Regions from separate parts of the Peribacillus sp. YIM B13482 genome, predicted to be linked through region 1. Evidence: riboswitches for the same ligand, from Rfam matches in the RefSeq annotation. Region 1 holds a riboswitch; each other region holds the start of a gene.
The links. A riboswitch is a leader RNA that binds a small molecule or an ion and turns the genes downstream of it on or off. The one in region 1 is predicted to bind S-adenosylmethionine.
Positions count from the first base shown of each region.

Region 2: linked by a shared signal. The riboswitch ahead of ACFX4L_RS00495 (methionine ABC transporter ATP-binding protein) and the one ahead of ACFX4L_RS21675 (Na+/H+ antiporter NhaC family protein) in region 1 are both predicted to bind S-adenosylmethionine.
Region 3: linked by a shared signal. The riboswitch ahead of mtnK (S-methyl-5-thioribose kinase) and the one ahead of ACFX4L_RS21675 (Na+/H+ antiporter NhaC family protein) in region 1 are both predicted to bind S-adenosylmethionine.
Region 4: linked by a shared signal. The riboswitch ahead of ACFX4L_RS08055 (sugar ABC transporter substrate-binding protein) and the one ahead of ACFX4L_RS21675 (Na+/H+ antiporter NhaC family protein) in region 1 are both predicted to bind S-adenosylmethionine.

Region 1 is NZ_JBHZPF010000061.1:9,119-17,166, forward strand. Features, by position in the region: gene ACFX4L_RS21665 (MFS transporter) at 1-291, opposite strand, end outside; gene ACFX4L_RS21670 (Cof-type HAD-IIB family hydrolase) at 390-1,262, opposite strand; gene ACFX4L_RS21675 (Na+/H+ antiporter NhaC family protein) at 1,889-3,205, opposite strand; SAM riboswitch class I at 3,398-3,505, opposite strand; gene ACFX4L_RS21680 (SOS response-associated peptidase) at 3,829-4,500, opposite strand; gene ACFX4L_RS21685 (hypothetical protein) at 4,561-4,716, opposite strand; partial or broken gene gltS (sodium/glutamate symporter) at 4,997-6,201, opposite strand; gene hutG (formimidoylglutamase) at 6,231-7,187, opposite strand; gene ACFX4L_RS21700 (LysR family transcriptional regulator) at 7,311-8,048, shown strand, end outside.
Region 2 is NZ_JBHZPF010000001.1:86,274-94,321, reverse strand. Features, by position in the region: gene ACFX4L_RS00525 (acyl-CoA dehydrogenase family protein) at 1-124, shown strand, start outside; gene ACFX4L_RS00520 (arsenate reductase family protein) at 266-622, shown strand; gene gcvH (glycine cleavage system protein GcvH) at 720-1,103, shown strand; gene ACFX4L_RS00510 (toprim domain-containing protein) at 1,196-1,561, shown strand; gene ACFX4L_RS00505 (thioredoxin family protein) at 1,565-1,873, shown strand; SAM riboswitch class I at 2,022-2,127, shown strand; gene ACFX4L_RS00500 (O-acetylhomoserine aminocarboxypropyltransferase/cysteine synthase family protein) at 2,227-3,537, shown strand; SAM riboswitch class I at 3,656-3,767, shown strand; gene ACFX4L_RS00495 (methionine ABC transporter ATP-binding protein) at 3,932-4,966, shown strand; gene ACFX4L_RS00490 (methionine ABC transporter permease) at 4,959-5,627, shown strand; gene ACFX4L_RS00485 (MetQ/NlpA family ABC transporter substrate-binding protein) at 5,642-6,478, shown strand; gene ACFX4L_RS25390 (YuzK family famiily protein) at 6,630-6,782, shown strand; gene sufC (Fe-S cluster assembly ATPase SufC) at 7,235-8,020, shown strand; gene sufD (Fe-S cluster assembly protein SufD) at 8,036-8,048, shown strand, end outside.
Region 3 is NZ_JBHZPF010000016.1:28,079-36,126, reverse strand. Features, by position in the region: gene ACFX4L_RS10360 (pyridoxal phosphate-dependent aminotransferase) at 1-350, opposite strand, end outside; gene ACFX4L_RS10355 (carbon-nitrogen family hydrolase) at 450-1,232, shown strand; SAM riboswitch class I at 1,304-1,458, shown strand; gene mtnK (S-methyl-5-thioribose kinase) at 1,536-2,738, shown strand; gene mtnA (S-methyl-5-thioribose-1-phosphate isomerase) at 2,753-3,799, shown strand; gene ACFX4L_RS10340 (LCP family protein) at 3,976-4,863, opposite strand; gene ACFX4L_RS10335 (lmo1851 family serine protease) at 4,972-6,429, opposite strand; gene deoD (purine-nucleoside phosphorylase) at 6,724-7,428, opposite strand; gene ACFX4L_RS10325 (YozD family protein) at 7,671-7,841, opposite strand; gene ACFX4L_RS10320 (hypothetical protein) at 8,016-8,048, opposite strand, start outside.
Region 4 is NZ_JBHZPF010000011.1:34,616-42,663, reverse strand. Features, by position in the region: partial or broken gene ACFX4L_RS08080 (aldehyde dehydrogenase family protein) at 10-435, opposite strand; gene ACFX4L_RS08075 (winged helix-turn-helix transcriptional regulator) at 591-962, opposite strand; gene ACFX4L_RS08070 (nitroreductase family protein) at 1,087-1,710, shown strand; gene ACFX4L_RS08065 (ABC transporter permease) at 1,889-2,893, opposite strand; gene ACFX4L_RS08060 (sugar ABC transporter ATP-binding protein) at 2,895-4,397, opposite strand; gene ACFX4L_RS08055 (sugar ABC transporter substrate-binding protein) at 4,454-5,566, opposite strand; SAM riboswitch class I at 5,683-5,788, opposite strand; gene ACFX4L_RS08050 (GTPase domain-containing protein) at 5,885-8,048, opposite strand, start outside.

The DNA.
Region 1 (8,048 bases):
TATAGTAGATAAATAAATCCCAGTTGCACCTACACCAATCAATCCAATCGGAATTAGCTTCCTTTTAGAAAATCTATCAGTGATATAAATGGAGACTACATAACCAAACATTTGTATAATAGCATATACAGATAATGCTAAACCTATTTGGGTATGTGAAAGGTGAAAATATTTTTGCATCGGAACGTAAAAAGCATCTTTTAAGGATGACAATTTAAATATTGTTCCTCCTCCCAAAATTAAGATACATAAGGTAAACCATTTTTTGACCTGCTTTTTTGCTACTGCCATAAACAATCCCCCCTCATAAACAGACGATTTCCAAAAGTCCTGCCATTATGTGATATATATCCATGCCATTTTATCGCTTGCTCCTTCGGCATTGACACTTATTTTTGAACCACGAAGTTCTCCATATATCGATAAATCGCATAAGCTACCCCATTCTCATCATTTTTCATGGTTGTCGTTGTACAAACAGCTTTTATGACATCTTTCGCATTTCCCATCGCTACGCTGTATCCAACTTTCTGGAACATGGATAAATCATTGTTGCTGTCCCCGATTGCCATAGCCTGATCTAAGGAGCCATTCATCAAAAAAGCCAATTTTTCAAGGGCCATTCCTTTTGAAGCTCTTTTACTAGTAATTTCAATGTTGTGATCAGCAGATGAAACAACCATCAACTCATCAAACTGTTTGAATTGGTTCCATGCTCCCTCTAATTTCTTTTTATCAAAAGAACATGCTAATATGTTATAGAATTCTTCCTCCTGTTTTAAGATATCATGATAGTTTTCAACTAAAACATATCCAAACTGGTCAAATTGCCTTTCCGCTACTTCAACTAATTCTTTCATATCTGTATTCAAATCGGCGCTTTTCAAACTTTTAATCTCATTATGGAAATGTTCTCTTCCCTTTTTAAGAGTATAAATGGCTTTATCAGTAAACACTTCGAAATAATAATTCCGTTCATCTAACCATTGGAGAATAGATTCGACACAATCTTTAGTTATCGTAATAGAAGAAATGCACTTTCCGCTTTTGGAATGAATAGTTGCGCCATTTGTCCCGATTACAAATGGGGAAATCCCGGCTTTTTCACAAATTGTTTGAACGTCAAAATAAGCCCGTCCTGTTGAAATAACTACTTCAAAGCCTCTTTCTTGGGCATATTGAATCGCCTTTATATTTTCATCACTAATTTCATTCTGGTCGTTTAATAATGTTCCGTCTAAATCTATCGCAATGAAACTCATGCTATATAGCCCCTTTTCTCATCCTATCTATTAAATTCTCTTTCTAGCTTTTATACCTGCTCTCAATAAAAAGCCAATCTTAATGTGGAATTTTTAAGGTTTATTACTGTTTATTACGGTTCTATCATAATTTATCAATATAAACCCCACATTAATCCAATGTTAAGGTTTTGTAAATCAGGTCTTAATTTGTCCAATTCACCTGCTCTTATTTTCATTATCAACTAGAAAAAAGCCTCAACAACTGACCGTAAAGAGGGGAAAGTAAAGGCAAATCTATTAAAGATAAAGTGAAAAGTTTTTTATTCAAACATATCACTCTTTCCAGTTCGTCATTAAACAAAGCTCCTGTTTAGCTAAATAACACCTATGCAAAAAACTCTCTTGAAACAAGAAATTATCGGTCTTATAAAGAAATTTTCGTTACAAAAGAAAATAAGCCTGAACCAGAATAAATGGTTCAGGCTTATTTTTATTAGTTTAAACTAATAACCTTATTCATAAATATCTTTTTTCATACCAAAATATTTTTGGTCGCATATCGTTGCCAAACGGCAATTTTATGGTAATGCATAACAACACCCTGAATCAATGATTCAGGGTGTTGTTTCAAAATTATTCTCATTTTAAGAAGTACGTTTCTTCGCTTCATCATTTCCCGGCTGAAACCGTGGAAAACCAATCAAGATGGCAATAATTCCACAAATTCCAATAAGTATTGGGTAATAAGAATATGGCAAGATGCTTATAGGGGAAATCTTTGCTACCCCTGCTGCAACAAGGAGCTGTGCCCCATATGGAATCAACCCTTGGATGCAACAGGCAAAAACGTCAAGCAAGCTCGCCGATTTACGTGGATCAATCCCATACTTCTCGGCAATATTTTTGGCAAGTGGCCCGGCAATGATAATCGAAATCGTGTTATTTGCCGTTGAAAGGTTCGTCAAACCAACAAGCCCGGCAATGCTGAATTCCGCTCCTTTTTTTGATTTGCTATTTCTGGTCACAAGGTGGAGTAAATAATCGATGCCACCATTATGTTTGATTACAGCTACCATACCTGCAATTAAAATGGCAAGGAAGGAGATTTCATACATTTCCGCCATTCCTTCCCCAACCTTTTGAATGACACCCAACGGTTGATAACTTCCATCAGCCAAGCCGATAATTCCGGCAAATACAATTCCGATGGAAAGGACCAGGAACACATTGACTCCTGCCAATGCAGTGATCAATACACAAAGATATGGAAGGATCTTCACCCAATTATAAGCATGTTGGGAAATGTCGGCTTGTTCACCCATCGTTAAAATTCCTAGGATGGCACATGTGATGATGGCCGCAGGTAAAACGATGAAAAAATTCACTTTAAACTTATCCTTCATTTTCGTTCCCTGTGTTCGAACTGCAGCGATTGTCGTATCCGAAATGAAGGATAGATTATCACCAAACATCGCACCACCAATAACGGCCGCCATTGAAAGGGCAAGCGAAATATCTGTTTGCTCACTAATTCCAACCCCAATAGGTGCTAGGGCAACAATCGTTCCCATGCTTGTCCCCATAGATAAAGAAATAAAACAAGCAATAATGAAAATCCCTACCATTAATAGATTTTGCGGAAAAACAGCTAAGGCAAGATTCACTGTTGATTCAACTGCCCCCATGCCATTTGCAACTTTGGCAAAAGCGCCTGCCAAAAGGAAAATGATAACCATTAACATAATATTGGAGTCCCCGGCACCTTTACAGAAGATTTCAACCTTTTGATTGAAAGTCTCTTTCCGATTCATTGCCAATGCAGCTGCCGATGCAATAGAAATCGCTACAATCACCGGAAATGAATAAAAATCTTTAGTGATGATTCCGGAACCTATAAATAAAATTAAAAAAACGACAAATGGGATCAATGCCCAAGGATTCCCTTTATTGTTTGCACTCATGATGAACACCTCTTTTTATTTTTCCCATGACATGTGTCACAGCCCTTATTCTTTTAACAGTTTTTGCAAATAACGCTAATAATAACCTGATATGCCCACTAATGGAATCAACAGCTTAAAACTGTCGGCATAAAAAAAGACCTCTTCCTTTAAACAACAAGAAGAGGTCTTTTAATTTATAAAAAAACGCCCCCCTTATCTTTCAGGCAAAAATTAGCCTGCTGGATTTGGCACAGCACTCCTATTAAGTCTGCTGCCGAGACATCTTCGGGCCAGTCCCTCCGTCTCTCTTGATAAGAAGATCTAAATTATATAATTTATCAAATATTACGATATCTACCAGAAAAGTACCAGACTGGAAACTCGCCGAAACCAACTGAGTTTGTGAAAGTGACATCGAAAGCCATATTGAAAAGCAAATATAAGAGTACAGCATTTTATGTATTTTCGCAAGGTTTAGTTTTAAAGTATTTCACATGTGGACCTTAATATAATAAAGGGCCTTTTACAGGTGCAGTAAATAAGTTTTTTTCAATAATGATTTACTTGTTAAACTATGATCCAACCCCTGTCTTTTATCAGGGAGGAACTAAAAATAAAAAGAGGTCTAAAGAAAGGACCTCTCAGCAAATTTGTTGTATCAGGTTAGGTGAATTATTTTTAGTTGAGTTCACATCAGTCGAAACCTCAAATGCTTCCATCTGTTCAGGATCGAATGATTTTAAATACTGCTGCAGATATGCAGGATCATTAATGGATGGATTCAACCAATCTTTTTCATCTTCAGGTTTTAGGATGACAGGCATACGATCATGAATGCTGGTCATTAGCTCATTAGGAACGGTCGTTATAACTGAGCACGAATAAATGTTGATGCCCTCTGGAGATTTCCAGGATTCCCAGAGACCGGCCATACCAAATGGAGCATGATTCTTAAGCTTTATTCGCATGGGTATTTTTCGCTCGGGTTCCTTCTTCCACTCATAAAAGGAATCAGCGATTATCAAGCATCGTTTCTTCTTATACGCATTCTTGAAGCTTGCCTTCTCAGCAATGGATTCCGCTCTGGCATTGATCATTTTGTAGCCCACTTTTTCATCTTTTGCCCAAAAAGGAATGAGTCCCCACCGAAGATATCCAAGTCGATTCCTAGCCCCGTCATTAATGACGGATAGCACGGAGTGGGAAGGTGCAATATTGTAACTGAATTGGTATTCTTCATCAAATGATCCTTGAATATCGAACCGGTCTTTTATTTCTTCAATGTCAGTGAAAAGGGTGAAACGTCCGCACATAATATCGCCTACCGTTTTAAGATTTATTACAGTGTAACAAATGGAACGGGCAGGTACAAATTAGCGTTCTAAAATCCTGATGTCGGTAAATGGTTGATTGAATAATTCACTGGAAATCAAAAGTGTTCCAAGGACCTCTCTTTCATCTTCAGCTTTAATGATTTCCGACAAAATTAATGTACTGCCATTCCTGACCGTTACATTATATTCATTCATAGGATTCCCCCTCATAAGGCTAGATGGTTGTTATTATAAACCAAAAACCTACAAGTATCATTATTGACCTTTAGCAGAGTCGTGGTTAATCCACTAATGAGGAGCCTGTACAGTGGCTCCATTAAACTTGATTACCCTTAAGATTAATCACCCGAAGCAATCCGAGACCCTCATTTCATAGTAAAGGAAGCTTGTAATCTTCCATTTGCATTCAAAATAACATATAGATAAAAAAGACTGTCCATGAATAAAATCAAAGACAGTCTGGTCAGAAGGTTTTTCACTTCAACAAATTTATACTGGTAATGATAATAGGGATAGCAAAAAGGTCGATGAGGAATGCCCCTACGATCGGTACGATAAGAAATGCCCTTCTCGAAGGACCAAATTGACCTGTAATGGCGGACATATTTGCCATTGCGTTGGGTGTTGCCCCTAATCCATGTCCGATAAAGCCACCAACCATGACAGCTGCATCATAATTCTTACCTAGTAATCTGAATAATACCAATGTACCAAGAAGTACTATGAAAAATACCTGGACGAAAACAATTAGAAGCATCGGCAATGCCAAATCGGCCACTTCCCATAGTTTTATGCTCATTAAGGCCATAGTTAGAAAAATTCCCAATGTTACGTCTCCGATTAGATCGATGCTTTTCATATCCACAGCTTCTCTTTTAAAACCATCAAGAATATTTCTAACGATAACCGCTACAAACATTGCTCCTACATAGCTTGGCAAAACAAAACCGGTTGAACTCGAGAAAAGCTCTCCTAAGTAAGAACCTGCTGCCATACAGAATGTTATGATCAGAATCTGGATCATGAAGTTTTGGGCGTTGATCCCTTTGGATGAATCTCCGTTCGCTTCCACGGCTGCTGCCACTTCATCATTAATATCTGCTTCGGATGGCTGTAATTTATACTTAGTGATTAAATATTTAACGGATGGACCACCAGCTAACCCGCCTGCAACCAAGCCAAAGGTTGCTGCTGCAAGTCCAATGGATAAAGCGGAACTAACCCCAAGATCTTCAATTGTCCCGCCAAATGCAGTAGCTGCCCCATGGCCTCCTTCCATCGAGATGGGGCCCATTACTACTCCTAATAAAGGCTCTAAATCAAGTACGGTTGCAAGTGAAACTCCTATCATACTCTGAAAAAGAGCCAGGGCGCCACAAGCCAGCCAGTAAATGACGAGCAGTTTCCCACCTAGCTTAACAAGTTTAAAGCTTGCCCCTAACCCTACAGTTGTAAAGAAAGTAAGCATGAAAAGGCTTTGTAAAGTAGTATCCAATGTTAAATTGATCAATCCAGCCTGTCTGAAGATTGTCACAAGTATCGCGAACAATAATCCTCCCACTACTGGAGCCGGTATGCAAAACCTTTTAAGGATGGGGTTCTTCCTATTAACAGTCCACCCGCCAAAAACAGTGATACGGCGAGAAATAAAGTTGTGATTTGATTTAATTCCAGATTCATCGTATGTCTGCCCCCAGATGTATAATTTACTATTTAAAATGCAGCAATACCTCATTTATTAAATGTGCTGCCAATGTAACGGTTTTATTATTTTCGTCCAACGAAGGATTCACTTCCGCGATATCAAAGGAGAGGATCTTTTCGTTTGATACGACATGCCTAATAATCGCACGGACCAATTTCGGATTCAGTCCAAATGGAGAGGGTGCACTTACCCCTGGTGCGTAGGCTGAATCAATAACGTCAGTACATAATGTAAGAATGATGAAGTCATTTTTTTTAACGAATTCATTTATCCGCTGCTTGGTTTCATTCATTTCGTTCAATGACAAATCTTCTTCCAATATGTAGTCGACCTTACTCCCCTCAGCAGTTTTAAACAGGGCCTTCGTATTTCCCTGTTTCTGAATTCCGACACATAAATATCCACAACTTTGATCTTCGTCCAAAATCTGTTTAAACATCGTTCCTGATGAACTTTCTTTTTCATAAGGCCTCATATCAAAGTGAGCATCAATATTAATAATCCCCAATCTAGCCTTTGGTCCAACGTATTTCCTTATCCCAAGATAATGACCATAAAGGGTTTCATGTCCTCCGCCAAGTATGATAGGAATCGCTTTACTCTCCAATATCTGGGCAACAGCTGATCCCAGTTGAGCTTGGGCATCCTCCATCTCTGAACCTTCACAGATTACATTTCCAGCATCCACCAGCTCGGTTTGGGAGGATAAATGACATGGTAATTTCGCCAAGGACTGCCTTATATGATCAGGACCCTCAGCAGCACCAATCCTGCCTTTATTTCTTTTGACGCCTTCATCACATTTGAAGCCAATCATTCCAAAGGTTCTGGATGCTTTGGGAGAGGTGTTTAATTCCGAAATCGGTGACAAACGCACTCTTTGGTGGTACCTGAAGCTGTCCATTTCAGAATGGGAATCAACCCTTCCATTCCAATAATCTAAAATCGGTTTATTATACATAATTTCTCCTTTATTAAAAAAATTCTGAAATATCTTTTTTAAAAATTATAATTGAGATAATATATAATTACCAATACAAAATTTTAATATATCTATAGTTTTAAACTATAGAAAGGAGAATATATGGATCTTCGCCAACTACGTTATTTCACTACCGTTGTCCAGGAAAAGAATTACTCTAAAGCTGCTAAAATACTGCATATATCTCAACCTTCCTTAAGTAATGCCATAATGAAATTAGAAAAAGAAGTTAGTTTTCAGCTTTTGGAACGTAATACAAGGGGACTTGAGCTTACGGAAGCAGGGGGGATTTTTTATACGAGATCTGTGGATTTGTTAAGAAGATTCAATAATTTTCAAGTGGAACTTGAGGAGATGAAGCATGTTGGAAGTGGAACAATATCTATAGGTTCCATTGAATCATTCAAAATCTGGTTCCCGAAGATAATCAGGAATTTTAAAATCAATTATCCTAATATTCATTTCAAAGTCAGGGAAATATTGGGGGAAGAAAAGGTTATCGAATCGTTAAATCGGTTTAATGTTCATTTCACCATCACGAACCAGCCAATTAACCATGAGAAAATCATATCTGCACCCCTATACAATGAAAAATTCGTGCTTTTGGTCCATAAAGATGACGAATTAAACGAAAAAGAGTCTATCACTTTCCAAGACCTTGCAAAGAAAGAATTGATCATCAGTACAACTGGATTTCAAACAAGAGATGATATCTTAATAGCATTCAAGCATGAAAAGGCACTTCCCAATATTATTTACGAAATAGAAAGACTTGAAACAGCTTGCAGTTTGGTGGAAGAAGGACTTGGTGTTACAATTTTACCGGAAAGCTATGTAAAA
Region 2 (8,048 bases), on a different contig from region 1:
CGACACTCTTCGCATCATGCTTGCTTCCCTTCGCAAGCTGACAAGACACACTCCAATCAATGTCATTGCGAAAAAACGTGAAGCTTCGGTTAAGGTAATCGAAACGGAAAAATATGCGCTATAAGCAATAAATCAGAATCTGTAAAGGGGATGCCCGTAAAGGCATTCCCTTTATTTCCTTTGATGAAATCTCATTGGGAATTCAAAGGATATTTCATTGTATTGCGTGGTGAAAACGGGTATTCTAATGATAGGTGGTGAAACGATGGGCTTAACATTATATTGGTACCCAAAATGCGGCACATGCCGTAATGCGAAAAAGTGGCTGGATAATCATGAACTGCAATATGAAGCAATCCATATAGCGGAAAACCCGCCTTCGCGAACTGAAATCGAACAACTATATAAAATCAGCAATTTAGAGTTGAAGAAGTTTTTCAATACTAGCGGTCAAAAATATCGGGAGCTGGGCTTAAAGGATAAGCTGAAAGAAGCTTCTGATGCAGAGATGCTTGATATATTGTCTACAGATGGCATGCTTCTGAAAAGGCCGATTGTTACGGATGGTACCAAAGTGACGGTAGGTTTCAAAGAAGAGCAATTCAATCAGGTTTGGAACTGAAATTTAACAAAATATTTGGTTAATTCCTTACTTAAACATAAGATCTGCCTTATAATGGAATAGATAAAATAAGATGTACATATGGAGGGTTAAAATAATGACAACAACACCAAAAGAACTTCGTTACACTAAAGAACATGAATGGGTCAAAACGGAAGATGGAACAGTGCGCATTGGAATTACTGCGTTCGCCCAGTCCGAGCTTGGGGACATCGTATTCGTTGAGCTTCCAGAAATCGGTGATGAACTGAAAGCGAACGAGCCATTTGGAAGTGTGGAATCCGTTAAGACCGTTTCTGAGCTTTATGCTCCTATCAGTGGCAAGGTTGTTGAAGTAAACGAAGACTTAAGTGACAACCCTGAATATGTAAATGAATCTCCTTTTGAAAAAGCATGGATGATCGTGCTTGAACCATCAAATAGCAGTGATATTGAAAATCTGATGAGCGCTGAAGAATATGAAAGTTTGATTAACGGTTAAAACGAAGGAGAGGGGGGCCTGAAAAGGCCTGCTCTCTTTTTCATTTTGTACAATTGCAGTTGCGCACATAATTCGTGAGATGGAGTGATGACATGGAATGGGGCGAGTTCGATAAAGTGATCATTGTAGAAGGCAGTTCCGATAGAAAAAAAGTTGCCTCCGTTTTAAATGAAGATGTGGAAATAAGGTGTACGAATGGGACCATATCATTAACTAAGCTCGATGAATTAGTGGATGAATTGATGGAACGTGATGTTTATCTCCTGTTTGACGCAGATGAATCAGGAGAAAAGCTGCGGAAGCAATTCCGAAGGGAAATGCCGGAAGCGAACCACCTGTATATTAATAAAATGTACAAAGAAGTGGAAAGCTCACCCGAACATCATATCGCAACTGTGCTTTTATCTGCCAATATGAATGTGAAAATGAAATTTTTAAGTCAAAGGATGAACGATTAATTGATGCAGGAATGGAAAGAAGAAGAGTGTAAGATTGCCGTTGAAAAAGGGGAAACCTTTTGTTTATATTTATATACGCCTTTATGCGGTACCTGTCAGGTGGCTTCCAAGATGCTGACGATATCCATGGAACTTTTCCCGGAATTGAAGGCAGGCAAAATGAATATGAACTATGTCCAAGCAATCGCCGAATCGTATGAAATTGAAAGTGTCCCTTGTTTATTGCTTTTCAAAAAAGGACAGCTGCACAAAAAAATATATGCCTTTCAATCCGTTCCTTATTTGTATGGATTGCTTAAGGAAATCAGCTAAGAAACCAATCAGAACCGGATTGTTTTTTTTATTGTGAACATGTTGCTCCCAAATTGAAACTAAAAAAAGAATATTCTAACAATTCGTTGACTGATTAATTCTAAAATGCTATATTTTGAATTAAGAAAGCAACGGCTGAATTTAATAGTTCTTATCAAGAGTGGCGGAGGGACTGGCCCGACGAAGCCCGGCAACCGGTATAAATTTATATACGGTGCTAATTCCAGCAGAGTGTTGGCTCTGGAAGATGAGGTGTGTTTTAAAACCTCTTCTTGTGGAAGTGGTTTTTTTGTTTATGAAAGGCCAGGTTTTCATGAAATTCCAACTAAATCCATAGAAAAAGGTGAAATCATATGTCAGAGAAAAAGTTGCGTTTTGAAACATTGAGTGTTCATGGCGGTCTGCAAGCTGATGAAACAGGTGCCCGGGCAGTCCCTATCTACCAAAGCAATGCATACTTGTTCAAAGACACAGACCATGCAGCGAATTTATTTGGTTTAAAGGAGAATGGTTATATATATACACGACTCCATAATCCCACGGTCAGTGTTTTTGAGGAAAGAATGGCCTTATTGGAAGGCGGTATCGGCGGATTGGCAACTGCAAGCGGAATGGCAGCCATCTCACTGTCAATCCTGAATATTGCCGGTGCAGGGGATGAAATTGTTTCAGCCTCTACATTATATGGCGGCACGTATAATCTTTTTGAAAATACTCTTCCTAAATATGGGATTAAGGTGAAGTTCGTTTCTCCTGATGACCCAGAAAATTTCAAAAGGGCAATTACGCCAAGAACAAAAGCCATATTTGCTGAAACGATCGGAAATCCAAGTTTGAGGGTCCTTGATATAGAAGCAGTAGCAGACATCGCCCACGAAGCCGGGATACCTTTAATTATCGATAATACCTTCGCTACACCGTATCTATGCAGACCAATTGATTTTGGGGCGGATATTGTCATCCATTCCGCTACAAAATGGATTTTGGGGAATGGAACGACGTTAGGCGGCGTCATAGTGGATGGAGGGAAGTTCGACTGGAACTCGCCAAACTACCCTGGCTTTACGGAGCCTGACCCAAGCTACGACGGTCTTGTATACGCCGATGCAGTTGGACCTGCTGCTTTTATAACGAAGGCCCGAGTGCAGTTGCTTCGTGATTTAGGTCCTGCGCTAAGTGCCCAAAGTGCATTCCAGTTTACGCTTGGACTTGAAACGCTGCATGTAAGAATGAAAGAGCATCTTTCGAACACCAAGTCTGTCATTCAATATTTGGAAAATCACCCTGCCGTGACTTGGGTTTCACATCCCGGTAAAGAGGATCATCCCGATAAAGCCCTTGCGGACAAATACTTGCCTAAGGGAGCAGGCTCTGTTGTGACTTTTGGAATACAGGGTGACCGCGAAGCCGGGGCAAAACTTATCAATTCGGTGGAATTATGGTCCCATGTAGCTAATGTAGGGGATGCTAAGAGTTTAATCATCCACCCTGCCAGTACGACCCACCAACAATTGAATGATGCAGGTCTGGCGAAAGCGGGAGTGCGTGCTGATCAGGTCCGTTTATCCATCGGGATTGAAAATGCAGAGGATTTAATAGAAGATTTAGAGCAGGCAATTGAAAAAGCGACGAATATCGTCTCCCTGACGTCTAAAACGGTTTAAGAAAAAAGTCCAGTTCATTCTTTTACTAGAAATAATATACATTGCACTCCTTTTTTATCTATGATAAAATTTCCCCATACTAAAGAACTTAATGCTGTACAAATATTCTATATATTAGCTCTTATCAAGAGAGGTGGAGGGATGTGCCCGATGAAACCCGGCAACCGACAAGGAGATTCCTTGGAAAGGTGCCAATTCACACAAAGTTTAATTACTTTGGAAGATGAGAGGAAGGCCAGCTTCTTCACCTGCCTTTCTGCTCATGCAGAAAGGTTTTTTCTATTTCATTTGGGAAAACCTTCATGAAAGGAAAAAATGGTATTAAAAACTGACTAATAATGTAGAGAAATCAACTAAGTTCATAGGTTTTATTGGATAAAAGAGGTGAGCATTAATGATTACATTGACGAAAGTAAGTAAGCTTTTCCGAACAGGAAAAGGAAACGGTGAGACTATTAAGGCAGTAAATAATGTGAGTGTTGAAATAAATAACGGCGAAATTTTCGGTATTATTGGTTACAGCGGAGCGGGGAAAAGTACTTTGATCAGAATGCTCAATGGATTGGAAACACCTACAGAGGGATCCGTTGTGGTGGCTGGGAAGGAAGTTTCAAAAATTAAAGGGGCTCAGCTCCGTAAGGCACGTCAGGAAATCAGCATGATTTTTCAACATTTCAATCTATTATGGTCCAGGACGGTTCAGGAAAATATATCCTTCCCGTTGGAAATTGCAGGAGTTTCAAAACTTGAACGCACCAAGCGTGTGAACGAATTGATCAAGCTAGTCGGATTGGAAGGCAGAGAAAAGGCATATCCTTCGCAATTAAGCGGAGGGCAAAAGCAAAGGGTGGGAATAGCCAGGGCCCTAGCAAATGATCCTAAGGTCCTGCTTTGTGATGAAGCGACTTCTGCCTTAGATCCACAGACTACCGATTCCATACTCGAATTGCTTGTGGACATCAATCAGCGCCTGGGGTTGACGATTGTCCTGATAACACATGAAATGCATGTAATACGTAAAATCTGTCATCGCGTGGCCGTGATGGAGAACGGGCAAGTTGTTGAAGAGGGACCTGTCCTGGATGTATTCAAGAATCCTAAAGAACAAATGACGAAGCGTTTCGTGCAACAGGTAACGGAACCAGAAGAAACGAAAGAAACGATGGACCATTTGCTTGAACGCTTTCCTGCAGGTAAAGTGATTCAATTGACTTTTGTAGGTGATCATGCAGAAAGCCCGTTGATCACCAAGCTCGTACGTAACTTCGAGTTGGATGTCAATATCGTTCAAGGTAAAATATCCCAAACAAGAAGCGGTTCATATGGAACGTTGTTTATCCACCTTGATGGCAATGAGGATGAAATGCTCCGCGCAATAGAATTCATAAAAGCACAGCAGGTAGGCGTGGAGGTGATTACTCATGCTTGAAGAATTATTGCCGAATGTAGATTGGGAATCCATTTTAGACGCAACGAAAGAAACGCTTTATATGACAAGCATCTCTGTAATAGCTACCTTTTTTATAGGCATACTATTAGGGCTGATCCTGTTCTTGACAGGCAAAGGTAATATATGGGAAAATCGGGCGGTCAACGCAGTCATTGGTGCTGTCGTCAATATATTCCGTTCCATTCCATTTCTTATTTTGATCGTGCTGCTCATTCCTTTCACTAAAGCGCTTGTCGGTTCTATGATTGGTGAGAATGCAGCATTACCAGCACTTATTATCGGGGCGGCGCCATTTTATGCGCGTATGGTTGAAATTGGCCTCCGTGAGATCGATAAAGGTGTAATTGAAGCGGCTAAATCCATGGGGGCAAAAACGAGTACGATCATTTGGAAGGTCCTTCTTCCAGAGTCGATGCCGGCCCTTATTTCCGGGATTACGGTAACATCGATTGCATTGGTCGGCTATACCGCAATGGCCGGGGTCATCGGCGCAGGCGGGCTTGGTAATCTAGCCTATCTAGACGGCTATCAAAGAAGCCACAATGACGTTACGCTAGTAGCGACTATCGTTATTCTGATTATCGTCTTCATTATTCAAATTATTGGAGATGTGATCACATCTAAATTAGACAAAAGATAAGGGAGATGAATAGGATGAAAAAGTTTTTAGGGTTTGCATTAGTCCTTGTTTTATCGATTGCTCTGGCAGCTTGTGGAGCCGATAAGGACAAAAGTGGCAGCGATACAGAAAAGGAAGCGAAGAAATTAGTTGTAGGGGCATCCAATGTTCCACATGCCGAGATTCTTGAAAAAGCTAAACCTCTTCTTAAAGAAAGAGGAATAGATTTGAAAATTGAAAAATTCCAGGATTATGTTTTACCGAATAAGGCTTTAAATGATAAGGAATTGGATGCTAACTATTTTCAGCACCTACCTTTCCTTGAGGCGGCCAATAAAGAGAATGGATATAATTTAGTCAATGCGGGCGGAATTCACATCGAGCCTATCGGTCTATATTCAAAAAAATATAAAAGCATCGCTAAACTTCCGGAAGGGGCAACAATCATTATGAGCAGCTCGGTTGCTGACCACGGACGTGCGTTATCTCTGTTGGAAAAGAATGGCCTGATCAAATTGAAAGAGGGCATAGATAAAACGACAGCAACAACAAAAGACATCGTTGAAAATAAGAAAAACCTTAAATTTGATGCTAATTATGAAGCAGCTTTACTTCCAAAGATTTATGAGAATGGTGAAGGGGATGCAGTTCTGATCAACTCTAACTATGCAATCGACGCAGGCTTGAATCCATTGAAGGATTCGATTGCCATTGAAGGTTCTGACTCGCCATATGTGAACGTGATTGCGGTTAACAAAGGTGATGAAAATAAAGAAGAAATCAAAACGCTAGTAGAAGTATTGCATTCTAAAGAGATTCAAGATTTCATCCTTAAAGAATATGATGGTGCAGTTGTACCGGTTGATAAATGATTCAAGAATGGCGGCCTGATATAATTCAGGTCGTTTTTCATGTTTAATCCCGAATCTGAAGGGTAAATAGTTAATGAAGGAAATAAAATGATACACAAATTTGAAAGGATGGTTCACTATCAATACTCTTGATTTAAATGTAACAAGCGAAATGGAAAAGGCGATGCAGTCTTCACATGGGATTGGCTACAGTGAGTACAGTAGGAACTTAGACCTCCGTATCGAGGTTGAGAAGGAACGAGATAGGGAGCATGTAAAGTGCAACAAAATGGTCCTGGATCTTCAACGCAAAATTCACGTCTAAGCATATAAAAGAGTTCTTTAAAAGATCGGTCTGTAGAGGTAAAATGGAAAGTGGTCCGGAAAATAAGGGTTTCCTTATTGGATAAACTTACATAATGCCTGACAGTCCGATTTTTTTCTTTCCAAACCGGAACGTTCATACCTTCCAATCGAATCTGTCGAACATATATTAATAAGAACGAAGGTTTGCCGAATAATAAGATAATTTTAACAAAAGCTAAAATACGGCTGAATATGCTGTAAATATGCCCTATCTGTTAGTATCCTAAGAATAGGACAGGTTTTTACTATGTAATAAGTAGAAACCCCTATCTATATTAGTTGATTCTAAATTGGATTTGTTATAAAATTGGAATGAGAATAAATTGAGAATGCTTTTATGCAAATTATAGTAAAGAAAGTTATCTTTACTTTCTGGTAATAAAATAGGAATTAGTTCACGGAGGTATTATTATGTCAGCTTCTACATTAACGGTTAAAGATCTTCACGTATCAATTGAAGGTAAAGAGATTTTAAAAGGGGTAAACCTTGAAGTTAAAGGTGGAGAAATCCATGCGATCATGGGACCAAATGGAACTGGTAAATCCACTTTATCATCAGCAATCATGGGTCACCCAAAATATGAAGTGACAAGCGGAAGCATCACATTCGATGGGGAAGACGTATTGGAAATGGAAGTCGACGAGCGCGCTCGTGTCGGTCTATTCCTTGCTATGCAATATCCAAGTGAAATCAGTGGCGTTACAAACGCTGACTTCTTACGTTCTTCCATTAACGCACGCCGTGAAGAAGGCGATGAAATTTCATTGATGAAATTCATCCGTCAAATGGATCAAAAAATGGAATTCCTTGAAATGGATGAAGATATGGCGCAACGCTATTTAAATGAAGGTTTCTCCGGCGGAGAGAAAAAACGTAACGAGATTCTTCAATTAATGATGATCCAACCTAAAATTGCAATTTTAGATGAGATTGATTCAGGGCTTGACATCGATGCACTTAAAGTCGTTTCAAAAGGAATCAACGAAATGCGCGGAGAAGACTTTGGATGCTTGATCATCACTCACTACCAACGTCTATTAAATTACATCACTCCTGATTATGTACACGTAATGATGCAAGGACGTGTCGTAAAATCAGGTGGTCCTGAACTTGCTGCCCGCCTGGAAGCGGAAGGTTATGATTGGATCAAACAAGAATTGGGCATTGAAGACGAAACTGTTGGCGAAGAAGCGTAAGTAGGAGGATTTGCAATGACTACAGAAA
Region 3 (8,048 bases), on a different contig from region 1:
TTTAATAAACACTGCGGCAGTTCGACAAGACCTGCCTTTCCTCCAAAGAGAATCGCCACTTCACTATTTGGATCCAGCTTGACTCCATATTCACGTTCATAAAAGACGGCAGCGGCATCCTTTAAATATTGATGTCCCCGGAATGGTGAATATTTATGATTAATCGATCTTTCAGCAGCAGTCTGTAAACTTTTCACGATATGTTCAGGCGTAGGTTGATCAGGATTTCCCTGGCCTAAATTAATGACATCATGTCCTTGCGCCGTAATCGCATTGACTTTTGCGACAAGTGAGGCAAAAAACTGCTTTGGCAGGTCCTGAAGCTTTCCGGATTTTTCGAATTGCAACATTTATACACCTTCTCTGAAATTTCTTGAAATTATAGTCACAAATGATATATGTTTATCATAGTCTTGTAAAGCATTTTTTACATGTGGGGGTTTTAAACGATGAAGTGGAAAATAGCCTGTATTCAAATGGATATAGCATTCGGGCAACCGGATATCAATTTTCAGGTTGCTGAACAATGGTTGGAAGAAGCAGCACGGTCAGAACCCGATATCGTCATTTTACCAGAGCTTTGGACAACTGGATACGACTTGACCAGGTTAAATGAGATTGCTGATCAAGAGGCGGAAAAAACGATTGAATTCCTTAAAACACAGGCAAGGAAACACGAGATTCACATCGTAGGCGGTTCCATTGCCAAAAAAACGAGCAAGGGTATCTATAACACCATGATCATCATCAATAAGGATGGAAAACTCATTAAAGAGTATGATAAGCTTCACTTATTTCAATTGATGGATGAACATCGCTACCTGCAGCCAGGTGAAAAAAAAGGTTTATTCACTCTTGATGAAAAAATATGTGCTGGATTCATTTGTTATGACATCCGCTTCCCGGAATGGCAGCGAGCCCATGCTGTTCAAGGTGCCGAAGTTCTATTCGTAACCGCAGAATGGCCTAAGCCCAGACTCGATCACTGGAGAGCCTTATTGATTAGTCGTGCCATCGAGAACCAAGCCTATGTTGTAGCCGTTAATCGTTCAGGTTCGGATATCAATAATATATTTGCTGGTCATTCCTTGATTATTGATCCATGGGGAGTTATCGTAAGTGAAGCGGGAGAAGAAAACGAACTATTGACAGGCACCTTGGACTTCACTAAAGTTACGGAAGCACGTAACAAAATACCTGTATTCGAAGATCGCCGGCCGGACTTTTATTAATTTCCCCATTGACAAACTATTTAAAAAGTTGATATTATTTTCCCGAAGATTAAAATTTCAGAATACATATACTCTTATCAAGAGCAGGCTGAGGGATAAAGGCCCTATGAAGCCCAGCAACCGACTGTAATACCATTGTGAAATGGGGCGGATCCACCGCCGGATTATAAAATCCACAGAGCACGGTGCTAATTCCACCAGAATTCATTTTTCTGGGAGATGAGAGGTCCGAAGCCAAAACTTCTGCCTCTTTCTATATGAAAGAGGCTTTTTTATTCTTATTTTGAACCTGGAGGGAAAAAAATGACTCAAAACCATTCGAATTTTAAAAGATTGACAAACGAAACAGCTATAACCTTTGCAAAAAAACTTGGGTTGGTCAATGCGGATGCCAGTTTAAACTGTAAAGAAATCGGAGATGGTAACTTAAATTATGTTTTTCATATTACAGAAACTGATACAAATAAAGGAATAATAATCAAACAGGCTGTCCCATATGCCAAGGTAATTGGCGAAAGCTGGCCGCTGACATTGAAAAGGGCTGCCATTGAAGCGAATGCACTTATTCATTTCAAAAGCTATTGCCCCGAATTCGTACCGCAAGTCTATTATTCGGATGAACAGCTTGCGATCACAGTCATGGAAGATTTATCGCACTTGAAAATCGTTAGAACAGGATTAATCGATGGTGATCCATATCCATTGCTTTCACAGCATATCGGTGAGTATGTAGCGAAGACGGCATTTTATACATCCGATTATCATTTAGAACCCTCTGCGAAAAAAGAAGTGGCCCGACACTTCACGAATCCGGAGCTTTGCAGAATCACTGAAGTCTACATTTTCACGGATCCTTTTTTCGAGGAGCTCCCCGGAGATTTCGAGGTGGAATTGACTGATGCCGCCAAAAGTATTTGGAATGATCAAGATGTGATACTTGAAGTCGCCAAGCTGAAACAAAGCTTTGAAACCGAGCAGGAATCCTTGCTTCATGGAGATTTACATACAGGAAGTATATTTGCAAGTGAAACTGAAACAAAGGTTATTGATGCAGAATTTGCTTTTTATGGCCCAGTTGGTTTTGACCTAGGTCAATACACAGCCAACCTTCTTTTTCAGGCAGTCACACGTAATGGCCCTGGAAAGGAAGAGATTTTCACACACCTCCATCAATTTTGGAATGCCTTTGAAGAAGCATATACTGAACTATGGAACACCCAAAATATAAGCCCATTCCGCAATGTGAAGGGTTATCTACCTTATTTACTGGCTAAATTCAAAAGGGACGCATTCGGTTTTGCCGGATGCGAATTGATTCGGCGAACCATTGGCCTTTCCCATGTTGCCGATCTAAATGTCATTGAAGATAAAGAATCTAGGATCGCTGCGAAAACGACAACATTGAAGATTGGTGCTTTTTTAATTAAAAAACGGGAAGAATTGGATGTTCCAGCTGTCATTGATGCGTTGAAAAACCATACACTTCCATTTTATTCAACCCTTTAAAAGGAGACCTGTACATGACGACACTAGCACCCTTACCATATTCAGTCCAATGGGATGATACCCATATTACATTATTAAATCAACAGGCCCTGCCTTCCTTAACTGAATTCATTGAACTTCATTCAGTTGATGATGTATACGACAGCATTTTGACATTAAAGGTACGCGGCGCCCCAGCAATCGGACTGACGGCAGCATTTGGCGTTGCACTTGGTGCCAAACAGGAAACAACCACTGAATTAGGGGAATTCAAGAAGAATGTAACGGGGCATATTGAAAAGCTCGCCTCTTCCAGGCCTACTGCGGTCAACCTTTTTTGGGCATTACGGAGGATGGAAAGCACCTTGCAAGCAGCACAAAGCATTTCAGCTGCCAAGGAAGCACTTGTAACGGAGGCCAAAGCCATCTTTACTGAGGATGAAGAAATGTGCAGGAAAATTGGGGAACATGGTTTATCCTTATTCGCTAAAGGTGATTCCATCCTAACGCATTGCAACGCTGGTGGGATTGCCACAGCCCGTTATGGAACAGCCTTGGCTCCATTCCACCTTGCAAAAGAAAGGGGCTTTCCGCTAAAAGTGTACGCTTGTGAAACCAGACCTGTCCTGCAAGGGGCGCGTTTGACTGCTTGGGAACTGATGCAATCAGGGGTTGACGTCACATTAATATCTGATAATATGGCTGCACATACGATTCTTCAGAAACGGATCAATGGAATTATAGTTGGGGCCGACAGAATTGCGGCTAATGGTGATACAGCAAATAAAATCGGGACATTGGGATTGGCCATATTAGCTAGGCACTTTAGTATCCCTTTTTATGTGGCTGCTCCATCAAGCACATTCGACTTTTCTATCAAATCCGGCTCATCCATCCCGATCGAAGAACGGGATGAAGCGGAAATCACCTTCATTCAAGGTGTACGGATCGCTCCGGAAAACGTGAAGACATTCAATCCAGCCTTTGACGTTACACCAAATCAGCTAATTACCGGCATCATTACAGAAAACGGCATCATTGGATCTGATTTTGTAAAAAACATTCCGCATTTTGTTAAGTGATCCAGGTCATTTTATTGATATAAAAAGACGAGACGGATTTAAGTATCCCTCTCGTTTTTTAAAAGAAGATCAAATAGTAATATTCTTGCGAGGTCTATTATAAAATAATTTAAGTGATTTGAACAAATCACCTCTTTCGATTGATGTTTTCGATAACAAATGATGAATAGTTATTCTTATTTTGTAAAAAATTCTTGAAGTGCCTTCTTATTTTTAGTATAGTCCATTTCCAACACGGCTCCGGTATGGGGATATATTTCATCTTTATAGCTTCCTTCTACGGGGATCCTTAGAGTTTCAACGGTGTCCGGTGTATGGAAGACGGCTTCTGGACCCATTTCCATTATCGTTTTCACCCCAATATCAGTATTTAAATAGGAAAGTCCTTGTTCGATTATACTAGGAAGGGCCGCTATACCTTCGAAGGACGAGATTTGATTTATAAACGCTGATTTTAATTGAACCAATACTTCCTGTTGACGCTCTACCCTTCCAAAATCACTTTCATCGTCATGTCTAAAACGGACATATTTCAATATTTCCTCACCATGTAAAACATTTTTACCAACGCTTGCTTGAATACTCATATCATCAATAATTTCCTGATCCACATCCACCACTACCCCCTCAGGGGCAAGCAAATCCACCATCTTCACAAATCCCTGAAAGTCAATTACTGCAACATGATCGACCTTGACATCAAGGTTTTCCTGAATGGTTTTCTTTAGCAGCTCCTTTCCACCATAATAATAAGCAGCATTTATTTTGTTATATGCTGATTTATCCCCAGGGATTTTCACATAACTATCACGCATAATGGAAGCCAGCTTTAGTTTTTCCTGCTCTGGAAAGTATTTTGCCAGTATAATCGCATCTGATCGAGATTTTTCCTCCCCGCGAGAATCAACACCAATTAACAGAAATGTTTTCACGCCTTCTTGGATCATTTCTTTGGTTATCTTTTTTTCCGTACCTGCATTTCCATTTTGTTTGGGTAAAGGCGCATAGGTGCAACCTGCCAGAATCCAGACCATTAGATATATGAACAGTACCTTTTCTTTCATTACCTCACCTCATCGGAAAATTAACCATATCTTTTACCTTATATTGGAATACTATTCATTGAACGACAAAAAAGCCTGCCATCGATAATCGCTGACAGGCTTTTCCATTTATTTGATTTCTTTCTTTAATACTTCAACCGCTTTTTTCACTTGTGTGTCGTTTTTTAGTATTTTTTCCCGTATGACCTGCATCAATTTCACGGTAGTATCATCTTTGATGGTACCAGTTTCTTTAATTTTTTGTTCCCTTTGGAACGCTTTAACCGCATTTGTAGTTGCTTCATCAAAGAATCCATCTATCTTACCAGGATCATGGCCTGCTACCTTCAGCATCTCTTCGGCTGCTTTCACTTCACTGGAGGAATCAGATGCTTTCAATTCCTTATCAGGCGAAATGTACGGAAGGCTGGCATAGTCAGGAAGCTTCACAGTAATATCCGGCTTGATCCCTTTCTTATGAATCCAATTGCCTTTAGGAGTCAACCATTTGGCTGCCGTATATTTGAAGTTAGACCCATCATCAAAGTCTTGGGCAGTCTGCACAGTCCCTTTTCCAAATGATTTGACACCGATCAAAGGAATGTCCGCAGATTCACTGACAGCGGCCGCAACAATTTCAGAAGCGCTGGCACTGCCATCATCAATCAACACGACTACCGGTATCTTCAGCTCTCCATCATTCTTCGATTTATAGACTTCTTTTTTCCCGTTGCGATCCTCAACTTGAAGGACCACTTTCCCATTAGGTATGAACAGGCTTGCCATTTCTATTGCTTGGTCAAGCAGTCCCCCTGGGTTTCCTCGCAAATCCAATACCAGACCCTTCATATCCTTCTTCGACATCTCTTCAAGCGACGTTTTCAGCTCTTGGACTGTATGTTCGGAAAAACTGGTCACTTGAATTTTTGCAACTCCATCATCAAGCATTTCCGCATAAACTGTTTCAATCGGAATTGTATCACGTTTAATCGTGAGCTCAATCGGTTCCGACTCACCAGCTCTTGAGATGGACAAATCCACTTTCGTACCCTTTTTGCCCCTGATTTTCAGGACAGCTTCAGAAGAGCTTAGTCCTTCAACGCTTTTACCGTTCACACTCAAAATGATATCATTCGGCTTTACCCCTGCTTTTTCTGCTGGGGACCCTTTTATTGGTGAGACGACCATGATTTTTCCATCTTGCTCCTGAATCTCTGCACCGATTCCTTCAAAAGATGAAGAGATGCTCTCATGGAAACTAGATGCTTCCTTTTTATCCATATATGCAGAGTAAGGGTCATCCAATGATTTAATCATTCCATTAATTGCCCCGTCAACCAGCTTGTCTTGATCAATCTTTTCATAGTAATTACCCTTTATTGTATCGTATGTAGAATACAGCTTTTCAAATTCCGCATGTTTATCAGGTGCTAATGACTCTACTTTTTCATCTCCAAAGGTCAAGGCTATTGTAGTAATCCCTGCTGTTAGAAATATGACTAAGAAAATCCCCATAATGAACGTAAACTTCTTTATTTTAATGAATTTCCCTGCCTCTTTTGGCTGTTTTTGATTTTCTTCTTCCACTTAGCCTCACCACTTTCATTCTTCATGACGATATAAACGATTTCATTCTATTTTATCAGCTTTCATGCCAATCGAAAAATAATTGTTATCAAAAATAACAACTTATGATCATATGTATTTTTTTAACCCTCAGTAAACGGTAAATCAAATGGAACACTAAGGACACCCAGGCAATTCCTGAATGAGCCTCGACATTACAAAAATGCGGATACCAAGGAATGAATGAGCCTCTATCCCAACTTTCATTATCCAGCATCACTTATTCCTGGTCACCCGCCGTAACACAGCCAATTATCAGTCTTGGATAGCTGCTTCCAATGCCACTTCAACCATTTCGTTAAAAGTTGACTGGCGCTCATCCGACGATGTTTCCTCACCGGTTAAGATGTGATCGGAAATGGTTAATACAGATAAAGCTTGGCGGCCAAATTTAGCAGCAAGCGTGTATAGGGCTGCTGATTCCATTTCTATCGCAAGGATTTGGTATTTTGCCCATTTTTCCAATTCACTATTATCGTTATAAAACTGATCGGCCGTAAATACATTGCCGACCTTCAATTGCAAGCCCTTAGCTGTACCCGCATCATAAGCTTTTCTTAGTAAATCGAAATCCGCGGTTGGGGCAAAGTCCACTCCTCCGAAAGTCATACGGTTCATTTGGGAATCGGTGGAAGCACTCATCGCAAGGATTACATCCCTGACTTTTACATCTTTTTGAATGGCCCCTGCAGTTCCCACACGAATCAGTTTCTGGACATTATAGCTGTTCATCAATTCATTTACGTAGATGGAAATGGATGGGACACCCATGCCTGTGCCTTGGACAGAAATTCGTTTCCCTTTATACGTTCCTGTATATCCAAACATGTTACGAACTTCATTGTAAAGTTTAGCATCTTCTAAAAATGTTTCAGCAATATATTTTGCACGCAACGGATCCCCAGGAAGTAAGACCGTTTCCGCAATTTCATTTTCTTTTGCACCAATATGTACGCTCATACAACTATGTCCTCCTTAACTTGTGGTTGAAATGATATTCAAAAACTACTATACCATATCAGCCACAAGTTAGGAAAATTGAACCTTATCCTAGAGACTTAAAAGATAAGGAAAACTGGTAATCAAGAAAAGGCTTTTGGCACCCTCTTCTAAATTGCAAACAAAACGGCGGAGGTCCGCCGTCTTTTTTTAATGGTTTTTAAAATTAAGGGAAAGGAAGCTGCTAACCGTCGTATGACAGGTTACTCATCGACTTCTTCATCAATTATGCATTTTTCAAGAAGATACTCGAATGTGATGTCAGCAAGATCTTCAACTTCAGCTTCTGTTGGAAGATAGCCCCGTCTTATCAATTCTTGAAAAAAGAATTCCGCTATCTCTTCTGTATCAATAAAAACCTCAATTTCTCGCAAATCATCGCCCCCTTAATTAAAGGTCTATGAGTGTGTAGAGACAAATATTCCAGTAAGGCATTCCATTATGGAAAATCATTTTAAGGACCTACATTTACCATGGTCCCTTCTCGGCCAATTATATGGTTTTTTAAGAAACTTGGAAATTGACCCTTTAAAAGTTTGGCATACTTTTCACTTCGTTTGCTTTTTTTTATGATCTGGGTA
Region 4 (8,048 bases), on a different contig from region 1:
TTCCACTCCCTAATTTCGGTTCCAGACAACCAGCTTCATTTCTGTCATTTCTTCTACTGCATATTTTAATCCTTCACGGCCAGTTCCGCTTTCATATTATCCACACGGAATGTCGTTGATCATGACTCCACCAACTTGTAAATTTTCTGCCGCATTCAGTGCTTTACGTACATCGTTCGTATAAATCCCTGCTTGCAGGCCGTAATTGGAATCATTCACTAAATCAATTGCTTGTTCTACTGATTGAACCTTGTTAATCAACACGATTGGGGCGAACACTTCATGACAAGATACCTTTGAGTAAGCATCAGCATCTAATATGACGGTCGGATGAAGGATATTGCCTTCCGCTATTCCACCTGTTGCAATCTTGGCTCCATCTTGTTTCGCCTCCTCAATCCAATTGAGGGTTCTTTCAACATCATTTGGGGAGATGCTGCGATGGCAGGAAATACTTTATGGGCGACTAGATTCATGGGGAAATGGAAAGGTGTTATCGGTTCACGTACAGTGTAACAAGTCGATTTTCGCCACCTTGGGCGGCATCCAGCGTCTTGCATCACTGCTCTTGTCAAAAAAAAGCCATACTCCTAGTTGATGCAGTTCTTACTTATTTTATGATGACGACAGATTTGTTCTTGTCTTTCGAGGTTTTGTTCGACTGCATATGTATTGCCCCATTCACACATTGTATTTAATACAGGTACAAAGGATTGACCTAACTCAGTTAAACTGTATTCTACTTTTGGTGGTACTTCTTTATATACTTCTCTTCGGACAAGCCCGTCTCTTTCCAACTGCTTTAATTGGTCGGTTAAGACTTTCTGGGTAATGGCCGGTATTAGGATATAAAACTCTTTCGTCCTCATTGGTTTTTGACTCAGAAAAAAGAGGATTAAACATTTCCACTTTCCTCCTACAGTATTCATGAAAATATTTATTCCAGTATTTAGACTCTTCATTACTCATTCCTCCTGAATAGGCACATAAAGGTGGCTATGCCACTTTATTGTGCCTTATTTTCTACTGCATCATGGTCCATTATAATCGAATTATGAAGCAAATATTACATTGGGAGTGAACACGATGAGTGTAAGAGAGATTATAGAAAAAAGACGTTCCGTAAGGCAGTATGATCCCCATTATAAAATTAGTCCAGAAACGTTGTCGACATTTATTGAAGGAGCAAGTAAATCGCCTAACGGAAACAATATTCAAGCAACACGATACCTGGTTATAGATGAACCATATTTAAAGACTTTGTTACTGCCCATTGCTTTTAATCAGCAACAGGTAATTGAAGCATCAGTACTGATTGTTATACTAGGTGATTATCAAGCATTTGAAAAAGAAAATATCATAATGATACATGAGGATGAGTTTCAAAAAGGTTATTTTGACGCATCAGTAAGAGATTATCTAACAAACGCGGCAATCAATTATTATCTAAATAAATCAAAAGAAGATTTAAAGGTTGAATTAATAAGAGACGCAAGCCTGGCGTCAATGTCGTTAGTTTTATTAGCGAACGAGGCAGGTCTTGAAACCATTACAATGTCCGGGTATGATTCCGAACAATTAAAGTCAGCCTTGAAAATTTCTGATAGGTATTTAGATGTTATGCTTATTGCCATGGGGAAAGGAATTAAAGAAGGTCACAAAACAGTAAGACACGATGTTAACAAAGTCATTTATAAAAACAAAATATAGTGAGTGTAATTACTTTTTTAAAATTTGGATATTGGAAATTAGTTTGGAAAGAGGGGGAAAAAGAACCCTCTTCCCCTATCTTCTTATTCTTTCGTTAAAACTCACCACGAGTTACCAGTCTCTTATATCATCCACATGCAGACTTATCATATAGTCATATTAACGTAACAGATTCATTTTAATGTTTTTGTTTGTAATAAGTTACCGCGAGCGCAAGGGCCAGCACTGTTCCTTTGACGATATCCATTGCATAATATGGAACAGACATCATGATCAGCCCATTTTGAAGGATTCCGATCAAGATTGCACCGACGAAGGTTCCAAAGGCATTCGGTTTTCCCGCTCCTAAAACGGAGGAACCAATGAAGGCTGCTGCAACGGCATCCATTAAATAGGGGGACCCTGAATTGATTTCCGATGTCATGACCCTTGAAGCTAGGACAATCCCCCCGATTGCAGCAAATAGAGCCGAAAGCAGATAGGCAAGGACTTTGTATTTATTGACCGAAATCCCGGAAAGTCTCGCCGCTTCCTTATTTCCCCCAATCATGTACATATAACGACCGTGCTTCGTATAAGTCAAAAAGATATGGGTCGCTATCACAATGACTGCCATGATCAGGATTATCCATGGTACTTGGCCAATTTTGGCGAAAAACGGGCTGATCAGTCCTGTTGCGAATGTCCCGTCGGGCATGACCATATTTTGCGAAACCGTGGCCCCTTTTGTATAGGTAAGGGCAATTCCCTGGATAATGAACATCGTAGCCAATGTCATTAGCATGTCGGGAATTCTTAAGTTAACGATCATGAATGAATTCAATGCCCCTACGACAAGTGAGGCACCGATTGCAGCTAATATGGCAATCAATGTATCCTGTGAAAACCAGACAAACATTGATATGACGATGGCATTGGCCAATGATGCGACGGAGCCGACGGAAAGGTCGAACCCATTCACTGTCAAGGATATCGTTATGCCGATCGCAATGATGGTCACGATTGAGATGGAACGCAGGATGTTGATCAGATTAGTAGTTTGAATGAAAGATGGATTGGACACGGCAAAAATTCCAATTAGAATGACAATCGTTAATATTGTGCCGTATTTATAGAAAAATTCGAACAGGTCCACCTTTTTCTTCGCTTTCGCTGTCTGTGTAACAGAAATGGGTGTACTCATCCTAATTTCCTCCTGTTGAATAGAATAGTAGTTCTTCTTCATTCGTTTTGCTTGTTTCTAGTTCGATGACAGTGCTCCCGTCATATAACACGTATGTCCGGTTAGTAATGCCAATGATTTCGGAGAGCTCGGATGATGCATAAATGATCGCTTTCCCATCCCTCGCAAGCTTTGCAATCATTTCGAATATATCCTTCTTGGCTCCAACATCGACACCTTTCGTTGGTTCATCGAATATGTATACATCCGCAGCGGCTATAAGCCATTTTCCAATGGCAACCTTTTGCTGGTTACCACCTGAAAGGTTTTCTACTTTCACCTCCCCGGAAGGAGTTTTTATGCCGAGACTTGCGATCATTTCCTTCGCTTTTTCCATTTCCGCCTTACGATCCACAAAACTGAATGTCTTGCAGAATTTGCCGATACTGGCTGCAGTCAAGTTCGCCGATACTGATTCCTGAACAAGGACCCCTTCTTTCCTGCGTTCCTCAGGTATAAGTGCCAGACCGCTTTTTACTGCTTGGTGCGGAGATTTCAAAGAAAGCTTTCGGCCATTTAGGATGATTTCACCTGCTGTAATCGAAGTATGACCGAAAAGGCTTTTACACAACTCCGTTTTCCCAGACCCGACCAACCCTGCCAAGCCGATTATCTCCCCTGCTTTAATATGCAGACTGACATTTTTAACTTTCTCTGTATCTGACAATCCCTTCACTTCCAGAATAACGTCGCCAATCGAAGAATTCACTTCAGGGAACTGTTCATCCATGGTTTTCCCTAGCATATTCTCTATCACTTCGTTACGGGTGATGTCTTCCATTTTTCGACAAGTGACAAGCTCCCCATTCCTCATGATCGTAATTTCCTCACAGATTTCAAAAATCTCAGGCAGACGATGTGAAATGAAAATGACTCCAACACCTTTTTGCTTTAATTCATTTACAATTCGAAAAAGTTCTGTCGTTTCTGTATGACTTAACGGAGCAGTTGGTTCGTCGAGAATCAGGAATTTGCATTCTGTCGAAACGGCTCTTGCTATCAGGACCATCTGTTTTTCAGCCAAAGTAAGGTCTCTTACCAACTTTTTCGAAGGGACACGAATTTTCATATCTTCAAGAATTAAAGAGGCTTGGTTGTGTAGCTCTTTCCATTGAACTATCTGTTTTTTTCCCATGTTTTGGACCATATCATTCAACATTATATTTTCCCCAACGGTTAAATAAGGGATGAGGGCCGTATCTACTTCCTGATAAACTATTTGAATCCCCTGTTCCTGCGCCGCTTTGGGCGAGCGGATATCCTGCTTTATCCCATCAATAAAAATGTCACCTGAATAATGAACATGGGCCCCCGATAAAACCTTCATTAACGTCGATTTCCCTGCTCCGTTTGCACCGACCAATGCGTGGGTTGCCCCTGATTGTATAGAAAAGTCAACTTCACTAAGCGCCTTCACTCCTGGAAATTCAATCGAGATTTTCTTCATTTCAAGTTGCGTGCCCATGTCCATTCCCCCTTATTGAACAGACACTCCCTTCACTTGAAAGAGAGTGTCCCCTTTTACTTTTTATAATGAGCTTTCAAAACTTTCATCCAATCTTCTTCAAATTCCGTTGATACACCCCATCCTTCGACAATACCAGACAGATTTGCCATGTTTACGGCTTCTTTTGAGGCTTGGATTTGCTTTTGTGAAATAAGTGAAGCCTCTAAGTCATAGGTTTGCGGTGTTTTTTCGCCCGCTAATTTTTTTGCCAATATCCTCATATTCACTGCACCAATCAACTTGGGATCGACGGCTGCCGTGTAGGACCATGAGCTAGCGGCCGATTGGATTTCCTGAAGATCTGCATTCGATACATCAATTCCGTATATCTTCACTTCATCGCGGCCCGCTTCTTTAATCGCCCGGGCGGCACCGATAGCGAAGGCATCCCATGTTGCGAAAATGGCATCCAATTTACCTTTTGGGTATTTATTCAGCATTGCGGCTACTGCATTTTGTGTTTGAACCGAAGTATCTGCAGATGCCACTCCGAATCTTTCGACTTCCCTAATTCCAGGATTTTCTTTTAATTTTTCCTGATAAACTGAATTTCTTCTCACCATTGGAGGAAAACCATCCACCCAAAGGTAAGCAATCGCCGCTTCACCTTTCTGTTCTTCTATCAGTTTATCAAAAGCCAGTGTTGCCAACACTTCATCATCCTGTGAAGTTAATGTCACACCTTCTATTTTAGATAAATCGCTAATTGAATCGAATGTGACAACGCTTTTACCTGCATCAACCAACTTTTGAACGTCATTCACTGTTGCTGCATCATCACCATGGGAGATGATATAGCCGTCATAATCTTCCTGCAAAGCCTGCGCGATCGCATCATGGAATTTAGCCGTATCCCCATTGGCTGTATACGTATCCACTTGAAAGCCCATTGCTTCTCCTTCTTCCTTCGCTCCAGCAAGGTACTGGGCCGTATGATCATCACCGCCAATTTTACGGATCACTTTTATTTTGGCCCCTTCCCCATCAGCAAATCTTTCCGGTACATTTTCAAATGATACTTTTTCTTCTTTCTTCGATTCTGTGGAACTCTGTCCTGTAGAACAACCCGTTAAAAGCAACGCCGAAGTGATGGCTGAAACGAATATCCCTTTAATAGATCTTCCCATCTTGTTTCCCTCCACATTCTCTTATTATTCTTATCAGTTAAGTTGGTGTAAATCATAAAATAAAAACCTCTCTAGTAATAGAGAGGTTTAATCAGCTGTATTGCAGACTTATCCCTCTCTTATCTGTCAAAACATTTCTGTTTTGCAGGATTTAGCACCAATTCCTAATGGAACGGTTGCTGGGCATCTTAGGGCCAGTCCCTCCGCCACTCTTGATAAGAGAATATATCGTGTTACGTTTTTCGTAATTATCACTTTATAGGGATATAGTCGTAAAGTCAATAGTTTTTCGAATATTTGAAATGTTACCTACTACTTTTATTTTCTTTGAAGCTGGGCTAGACGCTTTTTCTCAATTTTTTCAAGTCTCTCCAACTGACGTAGTTTCACTTCGAACACAGTGATCGGATCACGGTAAACTTCCGGATTTTCTTTCATATGCTCCAATGCAGCCTGGTAGTCTTTAATTTCTGTCTGCGTTTGCTCTATTGTTTTTTGAAGTAAGGCAAATGAGCTGCGATAGAAAAGTGAGATGTCCCGATCTAAAGATTTTTCAAACAATCCAAATTGGGTAAGGAAGCGTTCAGTGATCATTTCCGCAACATCCTGGTAATCTTCACTTTCCAAGTATTTCTTATAACGATTGTACATATTGGCTTTATTTTGCGGTATTGCCCCAAACAGCTTTCCTGCTCCTTTAAGCAGCAATTGTGATGGAGTCCTTCGCAAAAGGATATTAACGTCATCGATGCGGATACTGCTTGTCATCCGGTCAGCATCACGGCGCCAGTCATCCAATACCCTGAAGTCACCTGCCAGCATAATCCGTTCTTCTTTGTATAATTCATTGAATCCGGCACTCATCTCATCCATAAACTGTTGGCTTTGTGAGAACTCCATTTGGGAACTAGCAATCCAATCTTGAAGAGAACGGTAATATTGAGGCATGATCTTGTCAGAAATGAAGGCTTGAATCCGCTCATTCATTTCATGGTTCAACTGTATATGGACCTGACTGAAATCACTGCTTTCCGTTAACGATTTAGAGCAATCTCTCAGTAATTCAGGAATTTTAGAAGAAAGCTGACTTTTCACTTCATCCTTAAGCACACGGTACGACCTTATGATATTTTCACTTTTTTCTTTTTCTAAATCAGCCAGTTGATTGACCGCACCATTCAATTTGACTTCCATCTGTTCATTCCAAGAGATGGAATGCTCGCATTTCCGTTCATTGGCTGTCCGTTTTTCTAACAGATAAGATAAAGTTTTACGAATGAAAGCAAGGATTTTTTCAGATCTTCTTTCTTTCCAATTATCATCTTGATAATTCGATTGAAGGAATGCAGAAAGGTCATTCAACTGCTGCTTGCTGTCATAAAGTTTAGAGAAAGCGAACACTTTCGCATTCGGGAAATATGCATTCACTTTATCCCATGTTTCGTCTTCCATCCGGACCGCGACTTGATCACTGTATATCGTATCCATTTTATTTAATAAGAAATGAATCGGCAGTTTCGGAGCCATCATTTGAATTTCCAATAACAGGTCCCGTTCACTACCGGTGAAAGGCGCCCGGGCATCAAGAACGAACATCAGGCCATCACTGCCATGTAAATAGCCTTGGAAATCCGATTCCACGCTTTTTTCCCCATTGAACCCCGGTGTATCCAATAATCGCAGACGATTATTTCTAAGATAGTCACTAATAAGCGTCACATCGACAATAGTCCCGCGCTGGCGGCGTGTTTCATCCAATTCAGTTAGCTCCATGACAACCTTGCTATCTGTATCGGTAATTTCAAGGATTTCCAAATCATCCCCGTCTTTGACGCTGACTAGTGAAGAATGATCTTCGGCAGCGATGCTCTCGCCAACTATTGACTGTATAAAGGATGTCTTGCCATTTCCTGTACTTCCCACAAGAAGAAGATTGAAATTTCCGGTATCCTTAAGCCCCTCGACCATCCATTTAAGCTTATTGCCAACCCTTAAATCATTCTCTTCAGCCCATTGGATGATAGAATTGAACAGTTTCTCTCCCGCTTCCAGTCCGCCTCCCAATTTAGGCGATTTCGAAAGCAGGCTTTCTGCATCCTGAATGACCAGCGCATTAATCGTATCCGGGAAGATTTCATTCCAGGACAGCGCGGATGCCGCCGCAAACAGCGAAAGCTCCCCATCTGCGATTTTCAGCCAGTTTTCCAGCAACCTTGGCACGACAGGGCTTAAATCTTTGATTAGGTGCGTTCCTTCCAACAGACCTGCATATGCATCCCTGTAATAGACGGAAAGCTCATCCCATACATCCCCTTGGTTTAATTCGATGGTATCTATCAAGTTATTAATCACTCTTAGCCATTCAAAATAAGAATCGGTATATTTATAATTTTTCCAGAGGGCAACCGTCACCTTTTCGAAACGACCCTGGTCAAGTGTGTATAGCGAACCAAGGACAGTTGAAAAGTAGTCCGGATCCATC